DNA from 3 places in the Xenorhabdus santafensis genome. Region 2 is predicted to be linked to each of the others. Evidence: predicted binding sites of a transcription regulator. Region 2 holds the regulator's gene; each other region holds the start of a gene.

What was found. Region 2 encodes Fur, which represses iron uptake genes when iron is present. Its sites were predicted from a motif close to ATAATAATGAGAACNACTATCAA; they were not measured.
Region 1: a site for Fur is predicted at 8,336-8,358, ahead of FE392_RS05370 (TonB-dependent hemoglobin/transferrin/lactoferrin family receptor). Genes of this name have one in related genera too.
Region 3: a site for Fur is predicted at 3,248-3,270, ahead of feoA (ferrous iron transporter A). Genes of this name have one in related genera too.

The regions. Positions count from the first base shown of each region.
Region 1 covers NZ_VCDN01000018.1:47,677-57,912, forward strand. Annotated here, with positions in the region: gene nqrE (NADH:ubiquinone reductase (Na(+)-transporting) subunit E) at 1-144, shown strand, start outside; gene nqrF (NADH:ubiquinone reductase (Na(+)-transporting) subunit F) at 160-1,386, shown strand; gene FE392_RS05340 (FAD:protein FMN transferase) at 1,557-2,585, shown strand; gene nqrM ((Na+)-NQR maturation NqrM) at 2,601-2,825, shown strand; gene FE392_RS05350 (DUF6882 domain-containing protein) at 3,102-3,578, shown strand; gene cbrC (PF03691 family colicin E2 tolerance protein CbrC) at 3,722-4,309, opposite strand; gene FE392_RS05360 (DUF817 domain-containing protein) at 4,411-5,223, opposite strand; gene FE392_RS05365 (sigma-70 family RNA polymerase sigma factor) at 5,301-5,816, opposite strand; gene FE392_RS05370 (TonB-dependent hemoglobin/transferrin/lactoferrin family receptor) at 5,955-8,264, opposite strand; gene FE392_RS05375 (YtxH domain-containing protein) at 8,512-9,033, shown strand; gene FE392_RS05380 (GNAT family N-acetyltransferase) at 9,213-9,650, shown strand; gene betA (choline dehydrogenase) at 9,968-10,236, opposite strand, start outside.
Region 2 covers NZ_VCDN01000078.1:10,623-20,858, reverse strand. Annotated here, with positions in the region: gene FE392_RS16750 (efflux RND transporter periplasmic adaptor subunit) at 1-492, shown strand, start outside; gene FE392_RS16745 (efflux RND transporter permease subunit) at 494-3,592, shown strand; gene FE392_RS16740 (TetR/AcrR family transcriptional regulator) at 3,611-4,201, shown strand; gene ybfE (LexA regulated protein) at 4,306-4,596, shown strand; gene fldA (flavodoxin FldA) at 4,771-5,304, shown strand; gene fur (ferric iron uptake transcriptional regulator) at 5,478-5,924, shown strand; gene FE392_RS16720 (beta-N-acetylhexosaminidase) at 6,068-8,773, opposite strand; gene glnS (glutamine--tRNA ligase) at 9,084-10,236, opposite strand, start outside.
Region 3 covers NZ_VCDN01000011.1:80,717-90,952, forward strand. Annotated here, with positions in the region: gene FE392_RS02055 (MFS transporter) at 1-50, shown strand, start outside; gene FE392_RS02060 (FeoC-like transcriptional regulator) at 171-410, opposite strand; gene feoB (Fe(2+) transporter permease subunit FeoB) at 426-2,750, opposite strand; gene feoA (ferrous iron transporter A) at 2,916-3,143, opposite strand; gene FE392_RS02075 (pyridoxamine 5'-phosphate oxidase family protein) at 3,551-4,075, opposite strand; gene FE392_RS02080 (Tex family protein) at 4,529-6,880, opposite strand; gene greB (transcription elongation factor GreB) at 7,144-7,626, shown strand; gene FE392_RS02090 (hypothetical protein) at 7,749-7,919, opposite strand; gene ompR (osmolarity response regulator transcription factor OmpR) at 7,942-8,661, shown strand; gene FE392_RS02100 (ATP-binding protein) at 8,658-9,773, shown strand; gene pstS (phosphate ABC transporter substrate-binding protein PstS) at 9,960-10,236, shown strand, end outside.

The DNA.
Region 1 (10,236 bases), on a different contig from region 2:
CTGGCGATTGTCCTGATGGCTGCTATCCGTGAAAAAATGAAATACGCGGACGTTCCGGCGGGCCTGAAAGGGTTGGGGATCACCTTTGTCACTACTGGCTTGATGGCATTGGGCTTTATGTCCTTCTCCGGTGTGCAGCTCTAAAGGCGAGAAGAATTCATGGATATAATCATTTTAGGCGTAGTAATGTTTACCCTGATTGTGTTGGTACTGACGGCAATGATTTTGTTCGCAAAATCTAAGTTAGTGAACACCGGGGATATTAAGGTTGAAGTTAACAGTGATGCAGAGAAAAGCTTTTCTGCTCCCGCTGGTGACAAGTTGATTAATGTGCTTTCCAATCAGGGGATTTTTGTATCTTCTGCTTGTGGCGGTGGTGGCTCTTGTGGTCAGTGTCGTGTGACAATCAAAGAAGGCGGCGGTGATATCCTGCCGACCGAACTGTCTCACATTAATAAGCGTGAAGCGAAAGAAGGTTGTCGTTTGGCATGTCAGGTCAATGTTAAACAAGACTTGAAAATCGAGTTGCCAGAGGAAATTTTCGGCGTCAAGAAATGGGAATGTGAAGTTATCTCCAACGATAACAAAGCGACTTTCATTAAAGAATTGAAACTGAAAATTCCTGAGGGTGAAGTCGTGCCATTCCGTGCCGGTGGTTACATTCAGATTGAGTGTCCGCCACACGTAGCCCGTTATGCTGACTATGACGTACCAGAGGAATACCGCGAAGATTGGGATAAATTCAATCTGTTCCGTTATGTTTCTGAAGTCAAGGAGCCGACAGTTCGTGCATACTCAATGGCGAACTATCCGGAAGAGCACGGCATTATCATGCTGAACGTGCGTATTGCGACTCCACCGCCAAGAAATCCGGATGTTACTCCGGGTATCATGTCCTCTTACATCTGGTCGTTGAAAGCCGGTGATAAGGTGACGATTTCTGGCCCATTCGGTGAGTTCTTTGCGAAAGACACTGATGCAGAAATGATCTTCATCGGTGGTGGTGCAGGTATGGCGCCAATGCGTTCTCACATCTTTGACCAGCTCAACCGTTTGAATTCCAAGCGTAAGATCACCTTCTGGTATGGTGCACGTTCTAAGCGTGAAATGTTCTATACTGAAGATTTCGACCGTTTGGCAGCAGAAAACGAGAACTTTACCTGGCATGTGGCGTTGTCTGATGCCCTGCCGGAAGATAATTGGGATGGTTACACAGGCTTTATCCATAATGTCCTGTATGAAAACTACCTGAAAGATCACCCGGCACCGGAAGACTGCGAATTCTACATGTGTGGGCCTCCGGTCATGAATGCCGCGGTAATCAAGATGTTGAAAGATCTCGGTGTAGAAGATGAAAACATCATGCTGGATGATTTTGGCGGTTGATGATGTACCCAATATATTTCAAGTCGATAGATTTCAAGTTTCAGCCATCAGGGCGATAGCTTGAAAGGCGGCGAATATAAAGGGTAGTGCATTGATTTAACGGCAGCGCCCACTCTAGGTGGGCGCTGACGATTCAGAACAAGGCAAAAATAAGTCAGAAAGAGTAAGTTATGTTGAGTAAAAAAATTATCAACTGGGGTACATTGTTTTTTGCGGTTGTGCTGTTATCGGCGTGCGGTGGCCCTGAACAGCAAGACTTGAGTGGGCAGACGATGGGGACTTATTACTCCGTTAAATACGTTTCTGACTCGTCGGCAGCTGCTCCAGAAAACCTGCAAAAAGAAATTGATCGGTTACTGGAAGAAGTCAACAATCAAATGTCCACTTATCGACCAAATTCTGAATTGAGTCGTTTTAATCAAAGCCGTGAAGTGAATAAACCTTTCCCAGTCTCTGCCGCTACAGCAAAAGTTGTCAAAGAAGCTATTAGAATTAATAAGCTGACTGAAGGCGCTCTGGATGTAACTGTTGGCCCATTGGTCAATTTGTGGGGGTTTGGGCCGGAAGGAAGAGTTACCAAAGCGCCGACGAATAATGAGTTAGAGACTCGCCGTGCTTGGACGGGAATCGATAAATTGTCCGTTGAAGGCAATAACCTGATCAAATCAATCCCTGAACTTTATGTTGATCTCTCTTCCATTGCCAAAGGCTATGGTGTTGACGTTGTCGCCGAATATCTGGAATCCCAGAACATCAAAAATTACATGGTTGATATTGGTGGTGAAGTTCGCACATTAGGCCACAATGGCAAAGGAAATCCGTGGCGGATTGCGATTGAAAAGCCATCGGACAAGGGCATGGCTCAGAGTGCCCAAGAAATAATTGCACCGGGAAACATGGCTGTTGCGACATCCGGTGACTATCGTAATTATTTTGAACAAAATGGCGTGCGTTATTCCCACACGATTAATCCTAAAACCGGAAAACCGATCAGGCATAATCTGGTTTCAATTACTGTGATAGCACCAACGTGCATGAGCGCAGATGGTTTTTCTACGGGCTTGGATGTATTGGGGCCTGAGGAGGGAATGAAAGTGGCTGAGAAACTGAATATCCCGGTCTTTATGATTGTCAAAACTAAAGATGGCTTTGAAGAGCGCTATAGTGCTGCTTTTAAAGCATACTTACAGAAGAAATAAGAAGGGGGAAAGGTTATGGAAGTCTTTATCGCCGCTTTTATCTTCTTCCTGCTCGCTTTTGCAGGAATGGCTCTGGGCTATATCGTCAAGCGCAAGAGTATTCAGGGAAGTTGTGGTGGTTTGGGTAGCATTGGTGTAGAAAAAGTATGTGATTGCCCATCGCCTTGCGATGCCCGCAAAAAACGTGAAGCGAGGGAAGCTGCCCGTCTTGCCCAGCTGGAGAAAAACCGCATTCTGTAATAACAGGCTTGTGATTAGCAACTGAGAAATTGCATTAGAATATAACCCGCTGTTAAAAATAGCGGGTTTTTTTATCTGGAATCAGCCTTATATCTCTGTCTTTCAGAAGGTGCCAAGCAACTAAAATATATAGGCATCAAGGATAGTGCATAGTCTGAAATTGAGTGCTGAGTCCAGCTATCAATGTCGGCTGATTATATTTTTCGCTAACAATATGTAATCAGCTGATTTACCTAAGATAATATTGGGGATTTCACACTGTAAGGAATAAATTTAATGAATAATAAATTTGAACAAATACCCTATGATGTGCTGATTGAACGCAGCATGAACGCACTGCAATATAAAAATCAGTTCCACTGTGATACTTGGAAACTAGAGGAAGCGAGCTGGTCTGTCGATCAAGATGAGGGCATCATCATTTTTCATGCCCCAGATAATATTGTGGCAGTGGCATCAGTTCAGATAGTGGGCACTTACGACCAAAATCAGGGAAGTTGGATGTGGGGCTGGGCAAATAGTTCGGTTAAAGAATCTCTGACACAGGATGCATTAACTTTGCAAGCTTATGGTGAGTGCCATGGTAATGCTTTATTGACTGAGCGTGTCAGCGAAATAGGTGAAAGTGAAGCATGGCAGTTAGCGGCGTTAGCCTGTGAGCTTAATAATCAGCAGGGTGTTTATCGTGGTGTTGCCGGAAGTACATTGATTTTTATGACATTTGGTAAAATTTCTCTCCAGCAAGAAAATTAATAAAACAGAGCCTTACTCTTTGCTAGGTAAGGCATTATTCCTTTTGTTTTTTTGACGTCAAATTGTGCGATTGCCGCATAATTAGGTTGTTATACAATGCAGTTGCTACACAAGCGGTACAGCCTACTGAATTATTTTAACTATTAGCTGAAATCAAAACACAAACGCAGTTTGCCGCAGTGGAGGCATTGGAATAGATATCCCTGACAATCACCGTTATTACACAGGCTGCGGGATAGATCATCAATTGAAAATCCATACTCTGCGATATCGTTTTCTAGAGACACGAATTCGTCGAGCCTATCTTTTATTTCATCCCAACCTACATAACCGATAAACGCACAAGGTTCATTGCAGTGCGCTAGCCAAATTTCTTGCTGCCAGCCGGAGTAACCCGGTGTTCTTGCAACAAGTTCATTCACCATTTCTGTCGAATAAAGGGTCTTTGTTCCTGAAACCTCATCATCTTCATCATATTCAAAGTCGACACCTTCTATACCTGCACCATCTTGAAATTCACCATCAAACTTTTTGCTGGCAGAACCATCCGCAATACACCAAGGGCATAAGGCATCGATATCGTCAACAGAATAAAATGGATTTTCATAGTAAATATCGGTCGGCTGATGGCAGCAGTCACAGTTAACGGTTTTATCGGTAGAAAATGCCCCTGTTCCAATCGGATCTGGATGATATTTGAAAACAGGCAATGCTTTTTTATTGAGTTCCATATTTGCTCCTTTGCATACATTTAGATCCTTACACTTCTTATGACGATCTTATTTCATGTTGCTGAATGTCAAAAAAAGTATGGAAAATAGACATGATTAAATTAGCGGGAAATGGCAACACTCGCTTTGATATGTTTAAGGTGAACGACAATCGTAAAGGTCACAATCACCAATAATGACCAAGCTCCCCATTTTCCGGCATGGACAACAGACCAAGCGCCTAATTGATGCGGGTATTGCCAGATGCCGAAGAAAGTCCCGAAGTTTTCCGCCAGCCAAATAAAAAAACCAATCAGCATAAAAGCAAGCAATAGTGGCATCCTGCGTTCTTTATCCAACGGTGTATAAAAAACTGTGCCACGGGCATATAACCCGAAAATAAAGGCAGTTAAATACCAGCGATAATCATCAATATAATGGTGGCTAAAGAAGTTGATATAAATAGCCAGTGCCACCAAGGTTGCCATCCAATACGGAGGGTAATGTTCAATACGTACCTTAAAAAAGCGCCATGATTGTATAATGTAGCTCCCTACAGCTGCATACATAAAACCGGTAAACAGAGGGACTCCCCAAAGTTTGGTCAACGCAGCATCAGGATATTGCCATGAGCCAATGGATGCTGATGTTTTAAATAGCTCCATGATGAAACCGACTAAATGGAAAACACAGATCGCTTTCAGCTCATCCCATGTTTCGAGTTTTGACCATAGCAGAAATGCCTGAAAGGCGACGGCAAATACGAGCAATGCATCATAACGTGGTATACCTGCGATGCCTTTTGCTGGGATTAAAAATAAAGCCAAAAAAAAGAATCCCGCAAATAAACACGAGCGGGCATTAATTAATCCAAAGAAAAGAAATTCTAAAATAAATCGTTTAATGCCTGTGCTTTTATTTGGCTGATGGGCCATTAATAAGTTATCAACTTTACACAGAATATTCAGTTTTTGGTTCAAAATTTCCATTTAATTAACCTAACATTGCCTTATCACAGGAGATAAAGAAGAGAGCACTTCTTATGAGCTTGTTGTAAGTAATTTTTTACTGAACTCATTGAAACGCCGAGATCTTCCGCTACGTCTTTATAGCGCATTCCTTGCAGTTGTGTCAGTAAAAATGCTTGCCGGACTTTAGCAGGCAGTTCATCCAGTGTGTTATCGATTTTTTCTAATTGTTCCAGCAACACCAGTTGATGTTCAGACGAGTGCGATGTGCTTTTTGGCATTGCTTTCATATATTCCAGATAACCGTCTTCAAGCTTTTTCCTGCGGCAATAGTTAGCGAGCGTCCTACGGGCTATTGTTATCAAAAAGGCTTTGGGCTGCTGGATGTATTTAAGATCTGATGATTGCATCAGTTTGATGAATATCTCATGAGTGAGATCTTCAGCATGATTTGGGCAAGCGCTGTTTTTTCTGATCCAGTTGCATAACCAACGGTGATAGTCGAAATAGAGGTTATGGGCGATCTCATTGTGCCCAAATGTGCTTTTTTGCACCGCCATGATGATGTTACCTAAAAGGGGGTAGGATAAATCTGATAATGATTATTATTTGTATTTGTTGGGGGAAGTCAATGCGGCATTTTAGACTTAACCCTCTTAAAAATTAAGAGGGTTAAAAAGTGAGTGATTAAATATCAGTTAGAATTGCTGTGAAATACTGAATTTGAAGTTACGGCCAATGCCTGAAACTGATTCCCCTAAGTAGGGATAGTAATCGCGGTTGAACAGGTTATCGACAGTGATGCGTGCTTCAAACCCTTTTATATAAGTCGGACGCCAGCTCGCAAACAGACCGTGCAAGGAATAACCTTTAGTTTTAGGTAATGACCAATGTCCGGCCATAGGATCATCATCTACCGGTGAGCGATCTTGTTTGCGGATAAAATCGCCTTTCCATCCCATTTCCATCTGCAATTGCGGAATTTTAACGCCCAGCTTAGCGTGAGCTGAGGTCGGCGGAATTTCCTCTGTCCAAGTTTTATGGCCTATCCAAGGATCTCGCATTGAAGCATCTCGCTGACCACGCAGAGTGGAAAAAGATAATTTTCCAAATAGTGTGCTGCTGTCGTAGAAAGTTTCTATTTCCAGACCTTCGATGGTATATCCCGGCAGATTGCGATAGTTTGCCAGTGGTTTTCCGCATGATTGAGTGGAACCACTTTCAATTTGTGCTTCACAGTAGATACCACGTCTTTTAAAGATTTCATCTTTACCGCGATTGCGGAATAGAGTGGTACGGATTTGCAGACTGTCATCCTTGAGCATCAGATTATCGAAATCGAGAATTGCACCGAGGCGTAGCCCTGTCATTCTCTCAACATCAAGATTGCGGCTTGAACCCGGCAAGCTGGTTCTTGCCGATTGAACTTCATATTGCTCATCAACTGATGGCGCCCGCCATGTACGGCTGATATCAGCGAACAGAGAAAGGTTTTCACTGGTTTTCCATACCATACCGAGATGAGAACTCCAACCAGTGTAGGTTACACTGCGGTAGTCATGGTTTACTTTGGGTGATTTATCGTTAAATATCGGTGCCTTATTTTCTTCACCTGTATTTTTGATATGGTCGTAACGGACACCTGGAGTGACAGTGAAACTGCCTAGTTTCAAAGAATCCTGAACATAAAAACTGTAAATTTGCTGGCTGCCAGACGGCATATAATTAGGTTGATAATAGCCATAATTATAATCGGCTTTATTCTTATTGCCCTTATTGAACATTAAAACGTCATTATCCTTTTTATGCCAACGTGTTCCCACCAATAACTTATGTTCAATTATGCTTGTTGAAAATACACTCTCATTCTGGATTTTTGCGATATTATCAATGTAGTCAACCCAGCTTTTATTACCCATTAGCACACTGAAAGAGCTAGAGGCATTTGCTGGGCGGCTATCATTTTGTTTTGTTTTGGAATATCCATATGTCATCGTCAGATTTAGCCATGGATTATCCTCTGGTGCGATATTCCATTTAGCAGTGTAGTTTTGATCAATCTGATCACGAAAAACTAATTTTCTTTTCCATGCCATATCCCTACCATACTTTTCTACTTCTGTAGCAGATGGAACGACCATTTTACCTCGTTTAGCCGCCCATGGTTGCCATCCCGCTGATTCAGAACGCATGGCAGACAGATTTATAGTATGGGTGTCATTCGGATAGAAATTGGTTTTTAATAAATAAGATGTTTGATTGTTTTGTGAAAATTCAAAATGTGTGCCATCAGGGAGTTTAATATTATGCCCATTGCGTTTATTTACATAGAGTAACCCATCAGCAAAGCCGTTGGGATCTCTGCCGTATATTGTTCCAGTATTGATCCATTGTCTGTCATTGGTATGGTAGCTTTGTTTGATCAATCCCCCCCAATTTTCATCGTGGCGAAGAAAATCATTGGCATCTTTGGTGGTAACTTTAACAGATCCACCAAACCCACCATGTCCATTCAGTATGTTGTGGGGCCCTTTATCAACATCTATACGCTTAATTAATTCAGGTTCAAGAAAGATAGAACCTTGACGATATTTCTGAAAACTTTTTGGAGCCCCATCCAGAGTAACCTTTACATCTTCATTTGATCCCATTCCCCAAATGTTCAGCGTTTGCCCGCCGGGGCGCGGAGATCCCGACATCGAAACACCCGGAAGTTGATCGAGCAATTGAGCAACGTTATCGGCCTGAGTTCGGTCAATATCCGCCTTTTTAAGGACAGAACTGCCTGCATTGGTGCTGTTGTGTAAACTTCCTACCACGGAAAGAGCGGGTAATGTCATCACCTCATTTTTCTTTTCTGTTTTCTGTTCCACAAGATCCCCGCTTGCATAAACAGAGCTGGAAAACACCGTACTCAGAACCACAGTACCAGAAATTGTGCTGCTTAAAATTGTTTGAATTATGGTCACGAGTGGGCGTTTTTCTAATTTTTGACTATTATTTGCCATAAATTTCCTGAAATTTTATCAAGTAAAATATTTTCATTGTTATAAGTCACCTGAGATAGGAAATCGGGCAAATCAAAATGAGAATTATTTTTGTTTTTGCCTATCTCGTTACGTCTTCTCTGCTGCCGATGCTGTCGGCAATGAGATCAAAGTGCTTATGGGATGTTGTGGCACCGAATGGCCAGAACACTCATTGGCGAGGTCATTTCCATAAGTGCAATTTCCTTAAGTACAAAGGGGTTAGTCAATGAAGAAAAAGATCCTTGGTTCTCTGATTTTGGCTGGTATTGTGGCACTGGTTGCAGGTTGTGATGATGCTGCTAAACAAGCAGACGAAGTTACGCAGCAAACAGAAGAAAGTGCAACGCAAATGAAAAAGGATGCTGAGCAAAAAACCACGGACATGATGGATGATGTAAAAGAAAAATCGCAGGAAATGAAGGACAACGCTCTGAAGGAAGGCCAAGGCATGGTCGATAAATCCAAAGAAGAGCAAAGCCAAATCAGTAATTCCGTCAATGACGTCGCAAATCAAGTCAAGTCCAAGATGGCAGATATACAGGATAATGCCACTAAGGCCGCTAATGATTTGTTGGGAAATATAAAAGAGGGAACAGGCGATATCAAAAATCAGGCGACCGATAGCCTTAATCAGCTTTCGGATAGCGTGAAGTCGAAGACAGATGAGATAAAGTCGGAAACTGATAAAAAAACGGATGATCTGATTAATAGCCTGAAAGGTGATAGCGATAAAAAAGAGGAAAATTAATTTATCTGCTTAATATCCTGTGAGTGCCAACTGCACAAATATCAGAAGGGTAATCTAAAGAGGATTACCCTTCTTTTTGGCATTATTCCAATGGTGCTTTAGTGCGCACTAACTTGACTTATTTAATCATTTGGCATTAGGTTAAGAATTATTTTTCACATCACACTCAGGACATAATAATGGAAATAAAATACAGTGTCGGAAGACAAAATCCAGAATTAATCCAGCAGGCATTTTTCGTTCGTGAAAAAGTATTTACAGATGAACAAGGTTTTGAGGCTGACATTGATATTGATGAGTATGATGATATTGCCTTGCATGCCGTGATCTTTGATAACGAAAAACCAATCGGTGTATTACGTGCGTTTTCGAAAGACGGTAATGTACTGAAAGCAGGGCGAATTGCGGTACTGAAAGATTATCGTGGTCGTGGCATTGGCCGTAATCTCATGGAGTTTATTGAAGATTATGGGCGCAAAAATAATATTTCATCTATCGAATTATCTTCACAATGCCATGCCCAGCCATTTTATGAGGGACTTGGCTATCAGGCGCATGGGGACATTTATTTAGAAGATGGCGCTGAGCATATCTATATGGTGCTAAATTTAGCGTAATCAATTTTTCTGATAGTTAATATGAATTTTAATATCTAAAAATACTTATTATTTCTTTTGTAAATAGCAATGCGGGAAAGTGCTAGCGAAAACTATGTAAGCAATATGACATAATCCCCTTATTTTCCCGCATTGATGATTTACACATCTCGTCTTTCAAACTGTCTCTTTGTTGGCTGCGCACGCCCGGCTATCCCGGTCACCGTTTTTGTAAACACACGGGCTATCTACGCTTCCGGGGATACTCTTCCTTGCCTCCGCGATGCAGATTGAAATTCACTGTGCATAAGCTATTTCAGTAAAAATAAATTTTTTGATCAACGATTTTGCGTTAATTGGCGAACCGGTGCACTATTGGCAACATAATATTTTGCCTGGCTGCGTGGTAACGGCGATCGCTTGCGTATCTTATCTGCAATCTTTTCAGCTATCATAATTGTCGTCGCATTCAAATTCCCGGTAATAATTTCAGGCATTATGGATGCATCGATCACTCGCAAACCCTCAACACCGTGTACACGTCCCTGACCATCAACGACAGCCATTTCATCCATCCCCATTTTACAACTACATGATGGATGGAATG
Region 2 (10,236 bases):
TTTTCAGCCGACGCCTTTATCTCCCACTTAAAGCAGGTGAAGCCCGGCACTTCTGCGGTTATTAGCCTGACAGGAGAAAATAAAATAACCGGCAAAGTGAGATATGTTTCACCGAAAATTGATCCCGTCACTCAAATCGGCAAGATCAGAATCGCCCTTGAAAATGCCCCCAAAGATACCAAGTTGGGTGATTTCGGCTCCGCCTTATTTCAGCTTAATCCTGAAACAATCAATGCCATTCCTTATAGTGCCGTCACTATGATCGCTGCCGCTACGAGCGATAAAAACACCGCACCCAATAAAAATACAGCCAGTGTCTTTGTGGTTGGCAAAAATAATATTGTCGAGAAAAAACAAGTGATCACCGGGCGGGTTTTTGATAACTGGATTGAAATAAAGTCAGGATTATCATCAAAGGATAAAGTCATTGTTTCTGCATCGCCCTTCCTACAGGAAATGGACACGGTTTCTCTGACATCACAGGAAAAATAAGATGAAATTCCAGTTATCAGAATGGGCGATCAGGAAGCCAATCCCGACGATTGTTATTTTTTTGGCACTCACGGTCGCGGGGTTATTTTCTTTCGTTAAGCTCCCCATTAATGCCAACCCTGTGATTACTTTTCCGGTTGTGACAGTCACGATCACACAAAGTGGTTCGTCCCCTTCTGAGCTGGAAAACGCGGTTACCCAACCTGTAGAACGCGCCATTTCAGGCTTACCCGGGATCAGGCACATTAATTCAACCATCACCGATGGTGTCTCTATCACGATTGTTGAGTTCAGTTTAAACGTCGATCCTAACGTTGCCATTAACGATATCCGTGAGCAAATTACCCAAATCCGGGCGGAATTACCCCAAACAATAGAAGAACCCCTGATAAGCCGAATTGATGTCGAGGGTGGCGCCATTATGAATTATGCCGTTCAGTCAAAAAATATGAATCTGACTGAATTGTCATGGTTTGTGGATGATACGTTAAGCAAAAAATTATTAACGGTTCAGGGCAGCCAGAAAATAACCCGTTTGGGAGGAACAACCCGGGAAATTTTGGTTGAACCCGATCCGGTAAAAATGGCAGCGTTAAAGATCAGTATTACTGATATTAACCATCTATTGCTCCAGAATAATGTCAATATTCCCGGCGGAAATATGACAGTTGCCGGGCAAAATCACACCATCCGCATTTTAGGCGCGAAAAACGAAGTGGATTATTTGCGCCAATTAAAATTGCCTTTGGACAAGCATAATTGGGTGACGTTGGGCGATATTGCCACTATCAGTGATTCACATAAAGAGGCGGTGACGATTGCCCGCTTGAATGGCGAGGAGGTTGTTGGTTTTGCTGTATACCGTGCAAGAGGTTCCAGTGATACGGTCGTAGAAAAAGGGGTTACACAGGCATTGGATGAAATTCGAAAAGATCATCCTGATATTGATATCAAGCTGGTGACATCAAACGTTAAATACACCGTGGACAGTTATAACCTGACCATGCAAACGCTTTTCGAAGGTGCCATATTAACGGTTATTGTGGTGTTTTTCTTCCTGAAAAGCTTGCGGGCGACACTGATTGCTGCCATCGCTTTGCCATTATCGATTCTGCCGACGTTTATTGTGCTCTATCTATTTGGTTACACGTTAAATAGCATCACGCTGCTGGCACTGACCTTGGTGATTGGTATCTTGGTGGATGATGCCATCGTCGAAATCGAAAATATCGAGAAATATATTGAACGGGGTGAACGGCCTTACATTGCCGCGATAAAGGCCTCAAATGCCATTGGTTTCGCCATCATTGCCATTACGATTACTATTGTTGCGGTTTTCCTGCCGGTGAGCTTTGTTGGTGGCTTCGTCGGCAAATATTTTGTGCCGTTCGGTGTGACGGTATCTGCCGCTGTATTGTCTTCATTGCTGGTGGCCAGACTGGTTACTCCCCTGATGTCGGCTTATTTGCTATTACCCAAAAAATCGTCACCTGATAAAGAGAATAAAACAGGTGACGCCGGAATGCCCAACTGGATCAAGAAATATCTTTCTCTTTTGGATAGGACATTAAAATTCCGCAAAACAGCGTTAGTACTTGCCGCAGTCTTTCTTTTGGGATCATTATGTCTGGTCGATTTATTGCCATCCGGTTTCTTGCCTAAATCCGATGTCAGTATCGCCAAAATAGAGATTGAAACCCCTCCGGGAACACAAGCAGCCCAAAGTGATGAAGTCTTGCAGCACATTATTAATAAGCTGAAAGATCGCCCTGAAATTGTTGATATTTTTTCTGTTGCCGGAGCAGATGATTCATCCGGCAATATCAACCAGAATAAAAGCAGTATTCTGATCAACTTAGTGCCTATCAATGAGCGTAAGTTGTCACAAAGAGAATTTGAGCAGTCATTGGCGCCTGTTTTAAATGAAATCCCGGATATTCGCTATAATTTGGGCAATAACGACAGTGGCAGAGATGTGTCAATTGTACTGGCAAGTGATAATCCTGAAATCCTCTCGCAAACCGTGAACCAGTTGCGCCACGAGATGATGGGAGTGACGGGGTTGAAAAACATCCAGATCTTGCAACCGTTGCCACGGCGAGAGGTTATTATTACCCCCAATATCGCCGAAGCAGCCAGAGCTGGTGTCACGACAGAAAACATTGGCTCAGTCATCAGAACAGCAACCATTGGGGCGGGTGATGCCAATGTCTCTAAATTTAATTTGCCGGACAGGCAGGTGCCTATCCGAGTCTTATTATCGAAAGAAAACCGGGACAGCCTGACCGTGTTGAATGATCTCTATGTTAACAGCACATCGGGAACCAATGTTCCCATTAAATCCATCGCGGATATTTCTTTTGCTTCCGGCCCGGACAAAATTGAGCGTATTTCCCGCCAGCGCAAGGCCGCTCTTGAAGCCGATCTCAGTGGCATTGAAATTGGAACAGCGCTGGAGCAAATCGATAAATTGCCTTCATTGCAGAACTTGCCACCCGAGGTCAAAAGAGTGCTCTATGGTGATGTGGAATACATGGATGAGATGTTTGACCGTTTTTCCACCACCATGCTGTTAAGTGTTTTGATGGTGCTGGCTATCCTGATTATTCTGTTCAAAGATTTTTTACAGCCGCTGACGATTTTAATCGCCCTGCCCTTTGCCATTGGTGGTGCTATCATCGCTTTGCTTCTCTATAATGCCGCAATTGATATGCCTGTTATTATCGGCCTATTGATGCTGATGGGAATTGTAACCAAAAACTCTATCTTATTAGTTGAATTTATCCTCGAAAGAGCCCGTTCTGGTATGCCACGGAATGAAGCGATTATTCAGGCTGGCAGAGAACGAGTCAGGCCGATTATCATGACAACGATTGCTATGATTGCAGGGATGATCCCTCTCGTCTTAACCAGCGGGGCAGATGCCAGTTTCCGGGCACCTATGGCGATTGCGGTGATTGGTGGCCTGCTGAGTTCAACATTGCTGAGTTTACTGTTTGTCCCCGTTATTTATAGTTATATGGATGATTTTAAAAATTTTATGACTCCATATCTTAGAAAATTGTCATCGGTAACGAAGGACGATCTCGATTATCACTGACAAGCAGAGGAAGATAAGGTGAAAAAACTAACGGAAAAACAGAAAGCCAAACGCAAACATATTCTTGATGCGGCTATATCCTGTTTCATCGAAAAAGGGTTCCATGCAACGTCGACCGCAGAAATTTGCAAGGCGGCTGGCATGAGCCCCGGGAATTTGTTTCACTATTACCCGACCAAAAATGCCATTATCGAAGCTATTGCAGAAGAAGATTATCAGGACTATGACCAAATTTTGTCTGATTGCACTGATGAAAACTCATTCATTGCTACAATAGAAAAAATCATGGCAGAGCTGCTCCGCTTTACTGATACACCCGGCTATGCCCGTCTCGGTATCGAAATTATTGCTGAAGCTGGCCGCAATCCCAACGTCTATAAGATTTTTATCGAAAACGATAGAAAAATCAGGGAACGCTTAGCCTCGTTAATTCGCCAAGGTATTGAAGCAGGGGAAATTAATCGGCAAATTAATGCGGAACAGGCCGCCTCTTGGATAATGACCACCATTGATGGAACTATCGGCAGAAAAGGGATGGAATCGGATTATGAATGGGCAGGAAATTTTGAATTTCTGACCAGCATGGTACGCAAGGCATTGGCACCGTAATTGCCGATTCCGATAATCTCTCCCATCAACCAGTAGCGACACGCGCCCAGCTAAGGTATTATTGCCCGCTATATTTTGGTACACGCCCTTTATCAATTGAATTTATGGCAAAAGAACAAACTGATCGCACCACACTGGATTTGTTCGCAGATGAACGCAGGCCAGGGCGACCTAAAACAAACCCGCTGTCCAGAGATGAACAGCTTAGGATCAATAAGCGCAACCAGTTGCGACGAGATAAAGTCAAGGGATTGCGTCGAGTGGAACTCAAGCTCAACGAAGACGCCGTTGATGCACTGAATCATCTGGCGAAACAGCGTAATATCAGCCGCAGCGAGCTGATTGAACAAATGCTGTTAGCCCAACTGGCAGAAGAAAACCACCTTGCCGATTAACGGCTTTTACTCAACAACAATGAAGCTACGCACCACACAAATCTGACAGATTTGTCATGGATGTTTGGTCAAAATAGCGCTTTTGGTTTTATAAAAACTGACATTTTTCCTGCTGATTTCAGCGCGATGTGTACAAATTAAATACACATAGAAAACAAGAGGTTAACCCATTTTATGGCAATAATAGGTATATTCTTCGGCAGCGATACCGGCAACACAGAGAACATCGCTAAAATGATCCAAGAAAAATTGGGCGGTGCTGATGTTGCTGAAGTTCACGATATTGCCAAAAGTAGCAAAGAAGATATAGAAGCCTTTGATATTTTGCTACTTGGCATCCCAACTTGGTATTACGGCGAAGCTCAGTGTGATTGGGATGATTTTTTCCCAACACTGGAAGAGATCAACTTTGAAGGAAAACTGGTTGCCCTGTTCGGCTGTGGTGATCAGGAAGACTATGCAGAGTATTTTTGTGATGCCATGGGCACTATTCGCGATATTATTGAGCCTAAAGGTGCTATTATTGTGGGTCACTGGTCGACAGAAGGATATCATTTTGAAGCCTCGAAAGGGATGGCTGATGACAACCACTTTATCGGTTTGGCCATTGATGAAGATCGTCAGCCAGAATTAACTGATGAGCGCGTTGACGTCTGGGTTCAACAAATCAAGACTGAAATGAGCCTATCAGAAATTCTGGGAGCATAAGTTCCCGCCGCAAGATATTTTCTTGCATAATGTGTCATGATAGCAGAACTGGCATGGTTTTCATTTTGGATATCCATGCCTATAATCAACAACGTGAAACAGAATCATGATTCCCTCACGATACCTCTAAGTATCACAAGTTCACTTAACTCAAGTTACAGGACTGAATCCGCATGACCGACAACAATAAAGCATTGAAAAATGCTGGACTTAAAGTAACTCTTCCGCGGTTGAAGATTCTGGAAGTGTTACAGGACCCAGAATGCCATCATGTCAGTGCGGAGGATCTCTACAAAAAACTGATTGATATCGGTGAAGAGATTGGCCTCGCCACTGTCTATCGCGTGTTGAATCAGTTCGATGATGCCGGCATTGTCACACGCCATAATTTTGAAGGCGGTAAATCGGTTTTTGAACTAACTCAACAACATCACCATGACCATCTGATTTGTCTCGATTGTGGTAAAGTCATTGAATTTAATGACGAATTTATTGAAGAACGTCAGAAAAACATCGCTGAACGTTATGGGATTAAGCTTTCAAACCATAGCCTCTATTTATATGGTCACTGCGCTGTTGGTGATTGCCGCAAAGATAATGCACTGCATGATGAGAATTAATAAGAAGCAAGCACAATAAAAACTGATTGAATTTAAAGAATTAATTGAAATTGTTAGTTTTTGCTGTTTGATTTAATTTGAATAAGCTACTGCCGATTAGCCCAAGCTAATCGGCAGGTTGCTTAAAGCGCAGGATGTTTACTTCATCTAACTGATTTGACTTCATCTATCCGGCTGAAACGCTTGCCATCGCTGCTGACAGAACGGATTTTCACCTGTCCGCTGACTGAAGGTCTTTGCCTATCATTGTAAATTTGCCATGTTTTACCATCATCCAGAGAATATTGAATAGCGATTCCCGGCAGTGCAATGTTGGCTTCAAATATTCCATCAATAATTCTGCCACCCGGCACCGGCAGACGATATGAAACCCCCGCCTTATCCAATTTTGCCAGTTCATTTTGCCCCATCAGGTTGGCAAAACGTTGCCAGTCGTGATGAAGTGCGCTGATATCAACATAACGCGTTATCCCTCCCTTATATTCCCTGCCCTGCTGATATGTAAGCTCCCAGCCCGCCCGATGCCATGCCCGCTCCGCCAGCGGCAGTAAGCGCGGATAAATCATATATTCCATCTGCTCATCTGTTCTTACTGTTTCGCTCCATGATTGCCCCGACATTCCATAAGCCCCCGGCCAGTGTTTATTACTGTCAGTATTGAAGCGATTACCATCGCGATCTACCGAGGTTTCCGCATTTTGTGGCATGTTGTTTGGCGCAAAACTGAAAACTTTCTCTTCGTCATTAAACCGAGTAGCCCAATAATAACCACGCTCTTTCGGGTTAACTTCATACGGCATATCGAGATAAACATAATCAGGGCTGGAAACAACAACCCGATAACCTTTATTCGCCCAATCATTTACCGAGCCATAACCTCCCCAATAGAGCGTGTCCCAGAAGTTGACCGCTACGTGCTTGGTGGCAAAATCTTTTGCTGATTTGGCGTGTTTCAACCCATCCTGCCATGCCTGCATCGTATCAATGCCATGCGATCTGACGATTTTGCTGACTTCAATGGCAAAATAACTGGCAAGCTCATCAACATCTTTGATGACACCTTGAGCAATCATCTTTTGACAAGCCTGAGATTTTGCCCAAGGTTTATCTTCAATTTTTTGGTCAATAATACCTTTATGAGGCACAATTGGCCCATCTTTATCCTGATATCCCGCCCCCAGACGGATGTTTTTTGCTTCATCGCCACCAAAATGCCAAGTATTCAATGGCAATCCGGCTTCTTTGTGCATGGAAAAAATTTCACCGATCACCTTGTCGATAAATCGCTTGGAAGAATCCATGCATGGATTAAGGTAGCTTCGGCGATCATAGAACTGCACAGACGTCGTATTTGAGGTGTCAGTCGGATCAAGCAAGCGGTATTCGTTAGCTTCCTGCTCCTTTCCCTGAGCCATCAATTTGTTATAACGCGCTTCCATCGATACCACTGCGGCACGGGCATGGGCAGGTATGTCAATCTCCGGAATAACTTCTATCTGCCGGGCTTTGGCATAGTTCAAAATATCAATATAATCCTGACGGCTAAAATAACCGCTGCCCATGTTATTGTTATCCGGCCCTGAACCCAATTGCGGCAGCAGGCACCAAGTTTCACTCAAATCATGGCAACGTTGACTGCCAACGTCAGTCAATTCCGGCAAATCAGGGATCTCCAGGCGCCAGCCTTCATCATCACTTAAATGGAAGTGAAATTTGTTCAGCTTATAGTTGGACATTTGATCAAGCAGGCGCAAGACCGCTTCTTTACTGTGGAAATTACGGCCAACATCTAAAAATACGCCACGATATTCAAATCTTGGTGCGTCTTTTGCCATTAATGTCGCGATTTTTGGGGTGCCATTAGCAGGGAGTAAAGAAAGCAAAGATTGCAGGCCATAGAAGACACCGGACTGATCAAACGCAATGATTTGCGCTCCCTTGGTTGTGATTTCCAGCGAATATGCACCTTTCACCCGCCAATGATTATTAAATTTGTTTGCATTGATTTGGGTTGCAATTTGATAGCCATTATCAGCCAGTGCAATATTGTAGGATTTGAAACGCTCTCTGATAACTTTAATGGATGGGTCGTCCAGCCCTCCCAGCTCCAATTTAACACCACGGGATAAATCAACATCTTGGGAATGGATGGTTAATTCTTGCGGCGTAGGAATAATCTGCCCACGTAATTTATCCTCGCTAATTTTTGCCATCTGGATATTTTTCTTGAAGCGATTTTCAGGTGTCATCAGAACATTGTGATCATCAATGGTACGTTTCCACTGCTCGCCTTCCAGATCAGACAAAAATTCACTGATATTTTCCGTATCAGTATTTTTCAGTATCTTTGGTATCGCATCACCAGATGTGGCGTACCAACGCGGCATAAAATCTGTACTGAAAATTTGCCAATATTCGCCAATAATAGGCAATACAATGCGTTCATTGGCCTTGATGCCTTTAAATTTCTCTGTCGGTTCCAATTTATGCAAATCACCTGTGATATGAGTGATTTTGTATTGATCATTATCGAGTTTCAGGATCTGGCGGATGCTGTGAAAATAGATAGCCCAATCCGCTGCATTTATCGCTTGGGAGCCATTACTCAAAGTAATGTTGACCCGATTACAGGCAGCAGAATCCGCGCCCAGAATGGCGCAATCTGTGCCGTGTGATCCGGCTTGATTATCAATAACCTTGAAATTAACTTTCAGCTGGCTCAGTGATTCCACAACTTGCTGTGATGACATTTGTTGTGATACCTGTGGTGACATTTCTGCATAGGTAATCCCCATAAAACCAACTGCTGTGATGAGTGCTGCCAATGTCCGTAATTTAACGGTTTTCATAAATTACCTCGTCCGAATTTATTATTTTTTTCGATGGGGCAAATTTTAGAACAAATAATGTACAAATTTGGCTAGCTAATAACCCTATACAATATAGGACTATAAGGCAATTTTTAATCTCTGGGGGAAGGAGTTAATTTTCATTACGATGCTGTTAAGATCAAAATAGCAGCCGCGCTGGCAAGCCCACGCTATTGTCACTCAATCTGGTTAATCTAACCGATTGGTCAGAAGAACAAAAAACCCCGTTATTTCAACGGGGTTTGTTAACATTTTTATGAGCTGTACAGGTTAGATAACCAGAGTTACCTTACGCTTGTGAAATTTTTGCCCAAGTATCACGCAAGCCAACAGTCCGGTTGAAAATCAAGTGCTCAGCACTTGAAAGACGGCTATCAGCACAGAAATACCCTTCACGCTCAAACTGATAGTTATCTTCCGAGCGTGCGTTCGCCAATCCCGGCTCTACAAACCCTTTACGCACTGTCAGTGATTCAGGGTTAATGGTAGACAAGAAATCATCTTCTGCGCCTGGGTTTGGTACGCTGAACAAACGGTCATACAGATAGAATTCCGCCGGGACGCCGTGCGTAGCACTTACCCAATGAATAACACCTTTAACCTTGCGGCCATCGGCCGGATCTTTGTTCAGTGTTTGCTCGTCGTATTGGCAATAAATTGTGGTGATATTGCCTTCCGCGTCTTTTTCAACGCGATTTGCCTGAATCACATATGCATTACGCAAACGCACTTCTTTACCCAGAACCAAACGCTTATATTGACGGTTCGCTTCTTCACGGAAGTCGGCACGATCAATATACAATTCACGGCTGAATGGCACTTCACGGCTGCCCATTTCCGGTTTGTTCGGATGGTTAGGCATCGTCAGGATAACTTCACCTTCCGGCATGTTCTCAATCACCAGTTTCACCGGATCAAGAACCGCCATCGCACGCGGTGCGTTTTCATTCAGATCATCGCGGATGCAGGATTCCAGTGATGCCATTTCAACGTTATTGTCTTGCTTGGTGACACCAATGCGGCGGCAGAATTCACGAATGGAAGCGGCAGTGTAACCACGGCGGCGCAAACCCGAAATGGTCAACATGCGTGGATCATCCCAACCACTCACGATGTTTTCTGTCACCAATTGGTTCAGCTTGCGCTTCGACATCACGGTATATTCCAGATTCAGACGAGAAAACTCGTACTGACGTGGATGGCAATCAATGGTGATGTTATCCAATACCCAATCGTACAAACGACGGTTATCCTGGAATTCCAGCGTACAAAGAGAATGAGTGATCCCTTCCAATGCATCGGAAATGCAGTGCGTGAAATCGTACATCGGGTAGATGCACCATTTGTTGCCTGATTGGTGATGCTCAGCAAATTTAATGCGGTAAATCACCGGATCGCGCATAACAATAAACGAGGATGCCATGTCAATTTTGGCACGCAGA
Region 3 (10,236 bases), on a different contig from region 2:
GCGTAATGCTTTGTGTGCTGTATTCTCTGCGTCAGCCCATCAGGCATTGAGTAAACGTGAAATCCAAATTTTTTATGATCTTGGAAAGATAGGATCTTGGGAAAAGATTCGAACAGATTAAAAATAGTTGAGAGCCTGCTTTAATCACATTCCATAAAGCAGGCAATACCTCAATTTTTGGCTGCCAATTGGTACGCTTTAGTGTCGCATTTCTGCGTTTCCGGGCATTGCTTGCAACCCCCGCTGAGGCAGGAGGAAGCATCCACTTCCTCCAGTTTGCCCATCATGACAAGCTGCTTGAGCATGGCCTCCACCATAGGCAGCGGTGATGAAAACTGATGGCTCAGTGATCTCGCATCCGTGCGCCCATTGAGGGCGACGGCATCTCTGATTTCCAGCAAGCTAATCATGTATGGCTCCTGCGACTAGTGACAACTGTTATCTGAGCAGGCGCAGTCACGCTCAGCCGTATTGTTGAACGCGACTGTGACTCTGCTACGTGCGCGGCGTAAACCAATAAATATCAGAATGTTAACCACCACTACCGCCAAGATAGTGATCAAACTTTTTTCTGGATGGGCAGAAAACATGGTTATCTGGTAAAACAGCGCTGCCAGCGAATAAGCGACGTTCAAGCCCCACAAAATGGAGAAAGTCATCCAGCCACGGCTGGTTTCTCGGGCGATGGCACCCATGACAGAGACACAGGGAACGTACAGCAATACAAAGATCAGATAACTGTAAGCAGAAATGGCAGAGCCGAATTTGGCGCTCATGGTTCCCATGGTGCCGCGATCCATATTCCCATCACCTTTGCTGGCCTCAATCGGGTTGGAAAGTGCACTCAAAGTAAAAGTTTCTTTCAGGCTATCCCAGGTTTCTTCAACTGAATCTTTCAACTGGCCCAACAAATTGAATTCATCTGGGTTAAATGGCTGTTTAGTGATGTTTTCTGCGGTATACAGGGTGTTCAGGGTACCAACAACAACCTCTTTTGCCATTGCACCAGTCACCAGACCGACAGTCGCTTGCCAGTTATCGGGATGGACACCAATGGGTTGCAGTATGGGAGTAATGACTTTACTGGCGGAAGCCAGCGCGGATTCATTGATGTTGTCCACGGTTTTCCCCGAAAAGGAGAAACTATTCAGGGCACCAATGAACATACTGGCGGCGACGATAACTTTCCCCGCACGTATCACGAACCCTTTCAGCCGTTGCCATGTCTGGAGTATCAGAGTTTTGGCGTGGGGAACGTGATAGACCGGCAATTCCATGACAAATGGGGATGCTTCCCCACGCATCAGCGTGTATTTCAGGAGCAGGCCAGTGAGAATAGCCACGACAATCCCCAAGATGTAGAGGGAGAAAACGAGGCTTGCGCCGCTTTTGCCAAAGAAAGCCGCAGCGAAGACGGCGAATATTGCCAGCCTTGCCCCACAAGACATAAACGGCGCCATCATAATAGTAATCAGGCGTTCACGGGGCGCATCCAGTGTCCTGGCACCCATCACAGCGGGTACGTTACAGCCAAAACCGACAATCAGGGGAACGAAAGATTTGCCCGGCAGCCCTATGGCCTGCATCAGCTTGTCCATGACAAATGCAGCCCGTGCCATGTAGCCTGAATCCTCAAGGAAGGAGAGGAACAGGTACATCATGCCGATTTGCGGAACCAGTGGCAGCATGGTATTGATTCCCCCACCGATGCCTTGGGCAAGGAAAACCGTCAGCCAATTGGGGAAATGGAGTGTATAGCCCAGCCACTGCATTCCATCAATGAAAATGGCAGAGGAAGCACCATCGAAAATAGGCTGTAGCGCTCCGCCAATATTGATAGCCAGTACAAACATCAGGTACATGACAAACAGGAAAATCGGGATGCCCAGCCAGCGGTTCAGGATAACGCTGTCCAGTGCTTGGGTCAGTTTGTTTGGCGTTGCTGCTTGGATATCAATGACCACCTGACAAATGTTATTAATGGCTTGATAGCGGGCGCTGGCAATAATCAGGTCGGGTTCTGCAATTTGCTGTTGTTGCAGTCGGGCCTTGCTTTCGTCCAGTTGTGCCTGAGTCAGCCCGGAAATTTCACGGCTGTAAATATCGCCTTCCAGCGTTTGCAGTGTCAGCCAGCGACGCTGCGGTAAAGGGAATTTATCTGTGATCTGACTGGAAAGGCGGTTCACTTCCTGCAATAACGCATCAGGATAGGCTACCTGTGTTGGTGTTGGTTCTTGGGCTGGTTTCTGCGGGTAGTTATCGATGACGTTTTTCAGGGCATCGATTCCCGTCGCTCGGGTGGAAACCAGCGGGATAACCGGGCAACCAAGGCGCTTCTCCAGCGCGGCAACATCAATGTTGATATTCTGGCTTTGGGCGATATCCAGCATGTTCAGCGCAATAATGCAGGGTATTCCCAACTCAATGAGTTGCAACGAAAGGTAAAGATTGCGTTCCAGATTCGAAGCATCAACGACATTGATCAACATATCGGCTTCACCACTGAGAATGTAGTGGCAGGCAATTTGCTCATCAATGGAGGTTTGCTCTGAAATGGTCGTGAGGGAATAGGTGCCAGGAAGGTCAACTAGCTCAACCTGATGGTCATGGGTAGCAAAGGAGCCTGTTTTGCGTTCTACCGTAACACCAGCCCAATTTCCCACGCGTTGCCGGGAACCAGTGAGCTGGTTAAAGAGCGTTGTTTTGCCGGCATTTGGATTGCCGAGCAGGCCTATGGTTAATTGTTTCATCATACTTCTGCCAATCAGGAAGTGATACTGTCGTATCCTGTTATATGAAGTGAGTAAGTGATGGTTGCGTTGAGCGAGTAAAGCGATCTGCGCATTTGCTCTGAACCATAATTATCTCTGAATTATATTTACTCTAAACTATATTTTCATTTTGGCTGAACGCCGTTAATTCAGCTCTTCATCCAATATGAGGCATTCCAACTCACTTTTACGAAGACTGAGATTAACCCTGAGTATCTCTATTTGCACTGGATCGCCCAACGGCGCGGTGCGAATAACCTGAAATGTAGCATCAGGCAACATGCCAAAAGACAATAACTTCTGGCGGTAAGCTGGGGTAATATCAGAAGAATATCCCAAGATTTTATACCTGCGCTCCGGAATAAGTACCATATAACCTTCCGTTTACATTGATAATATAAGTGATTATAAGAATTATTATCCTATATAAAGGGGAATTAACAAGTATTAATTACGCTAGCATATCTGAGAATGGATTGCTAATGAGAATAATATTCAATTGCGTCACTGGTTATTTATCCCTGAATTTGCTCGAAACAAATTGATATTAATCAAATTAATGTTACTTTCTTTGAAAATAAATGATTAATATAACTGTAGAGTATTTTCAGAAAATTCCTTTTATTGATAAAAAAAATCGGGCAGTAAAAATGGGAATATTGATGTGAACTATCATTTCCAAAAACAATAACAAACACCAACAAGTCCTGAATAATCATCAGGACTTGTTGGTTCTTATTTTTGTATCAATTTTTTAAATGATTATTTATTGCCATACATTAATCTTTGGGGGGATAACGCAATTCACTCAGAGGAACCTGAACACGATCATCATCTTGATGTTGGCTCCAGGCATCAGCATCGTATACCCACCATGATTGGATCTCCAGTTCATAAAAACGGCGCTCTGCATGACCTTGATAGTCACTGATAGGACGCGATTTTTTCTTTCTGATATTTGCATCAGGATAGGTTTTCAGGAAAAAGTAATCGTAGGTTTCTTGCAACCGCTCATCAGGAACTTGACGGGCATAGCCGACAAATTGAGAGCCAGCCAGATCCAGCACTGAACCAGGCAGCATTTTGCTGCTGTAAATGGTACCGCTGACACGGGGATTGATATGCAACTCTTGTGAGTGCCGTGTCTTTTGCTTTGAGTACCAGATAAGTGTCAGTGGATCATATTTGGCAATATAAAACATCGTAGATGACCAGACAGAATCTGCATCCGGATCATGGGTAGAAAGAGTGAAAAAACGGATATTGCTGAGTAAATCAAAACTGCTTTGGACATACTTGTTCATTGTCTTTCCTCTACAGTGTGAATTTGCCCTCTATTTCCCACATCTTTCAAGCTACATCTCGAAATCAACAGGATAGAGAACATATTGGTTTTAAGTTGATTATATTTTTTATTTATACAATAACTTCTCATTATTATGAGGTTTATTGCAAGGCGAATTATACGGAGTATTAAAAGGAATGGGCAGTCATTACAATCTATTTAAATTTATCATGTTATAAATAAATATGATAAATTCCATGAAATTTAAGTTATTAATTCTATGAAATGAAGCTCCATCACTGTAATAATTGTTTTTTATTCATGATAATAAATAAATGAAAAAGTGATTGGATTGAACAATATATTGAATTTAGAACGATATTCACAATTAACAGGGTCAATTTTATCGACAATGATAAAAATTAACCCTGTTATATTTTGCTGTTAAATCAAAATGGCAAAAAGCCTGAGATTAACGTTTTTTGCCAAATGCAGCCGCCAGTGCATCACTCATGGCGCTATTGGCAAAAGGAGAGGAACCGGATGAACGGGATGCATGGCGGTTTTTGCCATTACCGTTGCGATCATTTCCAGAACGCTGCTCCTGACGGTTGCCACCTTGTGGGCCACCGCGGCGTACTGACGTTTCGCCGGGTTTTTCATCAAGACGCATGGTCAATGCAATGCGTTTGCGGTTCAGGTCAACATCCATCACTTTCACTTTCACGATATCGCCTGTCTTAACCACAGTATGTGGATCTTCCACAAAGCGATCGGACAGAGAAGAGATATGCACCAAGCCATCCTGATGAACACCGATATCAACGAATGCACCGAAGTTGGTTACGTTGGTCACTGTGCCTTCCAAAATCATGCCCGCTTGCAGATCGTTCATGGTTTCAACGCCGTCGGCAAATGTCGCCGTCTTGAATTCAGGACGTGGATCGCGGCCGGGTTTTTCCAACTCTTTCAAGATATCGGTAACGGTCGGGATACCAAATTTCTCAGTTGTGTAATCTTGGGCGTTCAAATTACGCAAATTGGCAGGGTTGCCCATCAATTCAGGCAATGTCTGTTTGGTCGTTAACAGGATTTTCTCAACCACGGGATAGGCTTCTGGGTGAACAGTTGAAGAGTCCAGAGGGTTCTCACCTTGATTGATACGCAGGAAGCCCGCACATTGCAGGAAGGCTTTCGGCCCCAGACGGCTGACTTTCAGCAACTGGTCACGGTTATCGAAACGACCGTTTTCATCACGCCAGTTAACGATATTTTGGGCAACAGTGCGGCTCAGGCCGGCAACGCGGGTCAGCAAGGCGACCGACGCTGTATTCAGGTCAACACCGACGCCGTTTACACAGTCCTCAACCACGTTATCCAGTTTTTTCGCAAGCTGAGTTTGGCTGACATCGTGCTGGTATTGACCAACCCCGATGGATTTAGGGTCGATTTTCACCAGCTCAGCCAGTGGATCTTGCAGGCGGCGGGCAATGGAAACGGCACCGCGCAGGGAAACATCCAGATCAGGGAATTCCAGTGCTGCCAGTTCAGAAGCGGAATAAACCGATGCCCCGGCTTCGCTGACCACCACTTTCTGGGCGGTAACGTCAGGGTACTGCTTCTGGACATTGGCAAAGAAACGCTCTGTTTCACGGGAAGCGGTACCGTTACCGATCGCAACCAGTTCCACTTGATGCTTGATACACAGGGCAGCAACGCTGGCGGCGGCTTTGTTTTCTTGCCCGGTGTGCGGGTAGATGGTGTCGGTGGCGATCAGTTTTCCGGTCGAATCAACAACCGCAACTTTTACACCTGTACGTAAACCCGGATCCAGACCCATAGTGGCACGCATGCCCGCAGGTGCTGCCATCATCAAGTCGTGCAGGTTACGGGCGAATACGTTGATGGCTTCTTCTTCGGCTTTTTCGCGCAGGGTGCCCATCAGCTCGGTTTCCAGATGCAACAGCACCTTGATGCGCCATGTCCAGCTCACGACAGCCTTGCGCCAGCTGTCAGCCGGTGCGTTATTCAGGCGCAGATCCAAATGCTCGGTAATCAGTTGCTCGCAGTAACTCTCTTTCGGGGCTTCCTCAAATTGAGGATCAGCATTCAGGGACAGTTGCAAAATACCTTCATTGCGCCCGCGGAACATAGCCAGAGCACGGTGGGAAGGGACAGAGACGACGGCTTCGTGGTGATCAAAATAATCACTGAATTTCGAGCCTTCTTCCTCTTTGCCTTCGACAACTTTGGCAACCAAGTGCGCATTTTTCCACAGGTATTCACGGACTTTTGCCAACAAAGATGCGTCTTCGGCAAAGCGCTCCATCAGGATATAGCGAGCGCCATCCAGTGCAGCTTTGGTATCGGCAACACCTTTGTCCGCATCCACATAGGTCGCAGCAGCCAATTCCGGCTCTTGTTGCGGATCTTGCCACAGCAGGTCAGCCAGAGGCTCCAGACCTGCTTCAATCGCAGTCTGTCCACGGGTGCGGCGTTTGGGTTTATAGGGGAGATACAGGTCTTCCAGTTCAGTTTTGCTCAATGTGGAATTGATAGCTTCTGCAAGCTCAACTGTCAACTTACCCTGTTCTTCAATCGATTTAAGAATAGTCTGACGGCGGGAGGACAGCTCACGCAGGTAAGCTAGACGGCTTTCGAGCTGGCGGAGCTGTGTATCATCCAGACCACCGGTGACCTCTTTACGGTAACGAGCGATAAAGGGAACTGTGTTCCCCTCATCAATTAGAGTAATGGCGGCTTGGACTTGCTGTGGCTGAGCCTGTAGCTCACCGGCAATGATTTGACTTAAGGATTCATTCATGGTCTGTTTTCTTCAAATTTCTTAACGCCTGTAAATACCCTTGGATATTGTCAGGCAGAGCTGGATAGGATTCGGGTTTTCACCTGAAATACTACCGGCGTGGTTCAAACTGGCTCCATTTATACGTGCTGAGCGCGATAATTTCCAGTTTAGTGCGATATTTGCCGCATATGCGACAGAATTTATCGCACAACTTCCGGGTTGAGATTGGGTTGAGATATAGTATTTCGCTATTAATCATCTTTTCTCATGTGAGTTTTTTCATGGCCAAAAGTAACTACATCACCCGCGAAGGTTGGCTCGAACTTGATAGGGAGCTGAAATATCTTTGGAAAGAGGAACGGCCCAAAGTTACTCAGGCTGTTTCAGATGCAGCAGCACTGGGAGACCGTTCGGAAAATGCTGAATACATTTATGGTAAAAAAAGATTAAGAGAAATTGACCGTCGCGTTCGATTTTTATCCAAGCGGTTGGATGTGCTGAAAATTGTTGATCCTGATCCACGGCAAGAAGGCCGGGTTTTTTTTGGGGCATGGGTAAAAGTTGAAAACGAAAATGGTGAAGAGCTTATTCTTCGTTTGGTAGGACCAGATGAATTCGAACCGGCTAAAAAGTGGATCTCCATTGATTCCCCGGTAGCAAGGGCATTACTTGGCAAGCAGGTTGATGATGAAATCTCCGTAATGACCCCAAATGGCATGGCAATTTACTGGATTCTGGAAATTGATTATAAGCCTTTAGCATAAGTCAAGATGATTGAGCGATATAAATAGGAAAACAAGGATAGAAAACCAATACATAAGCAATTATTGCTAATGTAGGTAATGGCCTTAAAATACAGATGGTTGGTTTCTATACTCAATGGATTTCAAATTGCATCGCGGCGGCAAGGGAGAACATCCCCGGGTGCATAGATAACCGTCTGTTTATAAACACGGTGACTGGGATGAGCGAGCGCAGCCAGCAAAGAGGCAGTTTGAAAGACGAAGTGTACATTGCGTAATGGGTTTTCTATCAGAATCATGGAAATTGCAGGCATGGAGCATCTTGGGAGCTGAAACATGCAAGAGAGTTATAAGATCCTTGTTGTTGATGATGATATGCGTTTGAGAGCGCTATTGGAGCGCTATTTATCGGAGCAGGGTTTTCAAGTTCGTAGTGCAGCAAATGCGGAACAAATGGATCGCTTGTTAACCAGAGAGTCGATTCAATTGATTGTTTTGGATCTCATGTTGCCGGGTGAAGATGGATTGTCTATTTGCCGGAGGCTGAGAAGTCAGAATAGCTCGATACCGATCATTATGATATCTGCGAAAGGAGAAGAAGTTGATCGGATTGTTGGCCTTGAAATCGGGGCTGATGATTATATTTCCAAGCCCTTCAATCCACGCGAATTATTGGCACGCATGCGTGCTGTGTTGCGTCGCCATGCCCATGAATCGCCAAGAACACCGACACCGGTTGACGCTGTGGTCAAGTTCGGTAACTTTAAACTTGATCTTGGGACACGTGAAATGTTCCATCAAAATGAGCTATTGGCTTTAACCAGCGGCGAGTTTTCTGTACTGAAGGCTCTGGTTTCCCATCCGCGTGAGCCATTGTCCCGGGATAAGTTAATGAATCTGGCACGGGGACGGGAATATGGCGCAATGGAACGTTCTATTGATGTGCAAGTTTCCCGCCTTCGCCGCATGATTGAAGAAGATCCTGCCCATCCCCGTTATATTCAGACCGTTTGGGGCTTGGGTTACGTCTTTATACCTGATGGAAACAAGGTATGAGAAAGCAGAGGATTTCGTCATGCCCCCTGCTTTCCTCTGTCCTGTATGCAGTGTTGACACTGTTTTTGGTGCTGGCATTGTCTTTGATGATGACCGGGTTACTGGGCAGTTTGCTGACTGACTATCCTCTTGCCGACCTGCTGGTGAACGTAGAAAAACGGTCATTCAGCACGGAGTTTCCCTATCTCTTTATTGGTGTTTTCACTGGAGCCTGTGTGGTTGCGCTATCTGTATGCGCAGCCTTCTGGCGATATCTCCATATTCAGAAACGCGCCCTGAAAACCATACAAAAAGCCATCCTGCATATAGGAGAGAAAAAAGGGGCCAAGCCATTGCCGGCAGCAGGGGCGCCGGCCGTACGTTCGGTTATGCAGGCGGTTAACCAATTGTCAGACAGATTGGCATCACAAGACAGTGACCGGGCAGTATTGCTGGGCGGTGTAAGCCATGATTTACGCACGCCGTTGACCCGGATTAGGCTGGCAATGGAAATGATGGAGGGGAAAGATGAATTTCTCACTGAATCCATTTATCAGGATATTGAGGAGTGCAACGCCATTATTGATCAGTTCATCGATTACCAGCGGGCAGGGCAAGAGATGCCAAAGAGTCGCTGTGAACTCAATGAGTTGCTTGCTGCGGCTATTAAATCTGAAACTGTCATAAAACCTGAAACTACGGTGAGCCCAGCCCAAGGAAATCATGTTGGGATTGAGAAAAATCTGTCTGCCCATCCCATTTTTGTCATGGCTGATCCCCTTTCCATTAAACGTGTCATTGCCAATATGTTTACTAACGCCCAACGCTATGGCAATGGATGGGTACGAATCAGCAGTGGCACCACAGAGAAATTTGGCTGGTTTCAGGTGGAGGATAATGGTGCTGGCATGACAAAAGAAGAAGCGGCAATTTTGTTCCAGCCTTTCATGCAGGGGGGCAGAATTCGCAATGCGAATAATGATGGTAACACCAGTAGTGGCGCGGGATTGGGGCTTGCAATAATCCGTCGTATCATCGACTGCCATGCAGGGTATATCGAAGTAAATAAAAGTGAAAAAGAAGGTCTGTCTATCCGAGCTTATCTGCCATTGGATACAAAATCAGGTCAATAATCGTACTCTAAAAAATCCCGCTGTCATAAAAATGTCATAATTCATACATTTTACTGTCATTTAATTCACCTATTTTCCCTTCTGCACCAGTTTTTAATCTAAAAACCAAATTGTTAACGATATTCGACATGCGTTTTCAATTAATGATGCGTATCCCAGCGGGAGCCAGCAGGAGAGATAAATAGTATGAAACTAATGCGTACCACCGTGACAAGCATCATGGCAGCCGTAGTTACCATGACATCCCTGTCTTCATTTGCTGCTACCAGCCTGACGGGTGCTGGTGCGACATTTCCCGCGCCGGTATATACCAAGTGGGCAGATTCTTACCAAAAAGAAACGGGTAACAAAATCAATTATCAAGGCATCGGTTCTTCCGGTGGTGTAAAGCAGATTATTGCGAATACCGTTGATTTTGGTGCATCAGATGCCCCATTGGCAGATGAGAAATTGGCGGCTGACG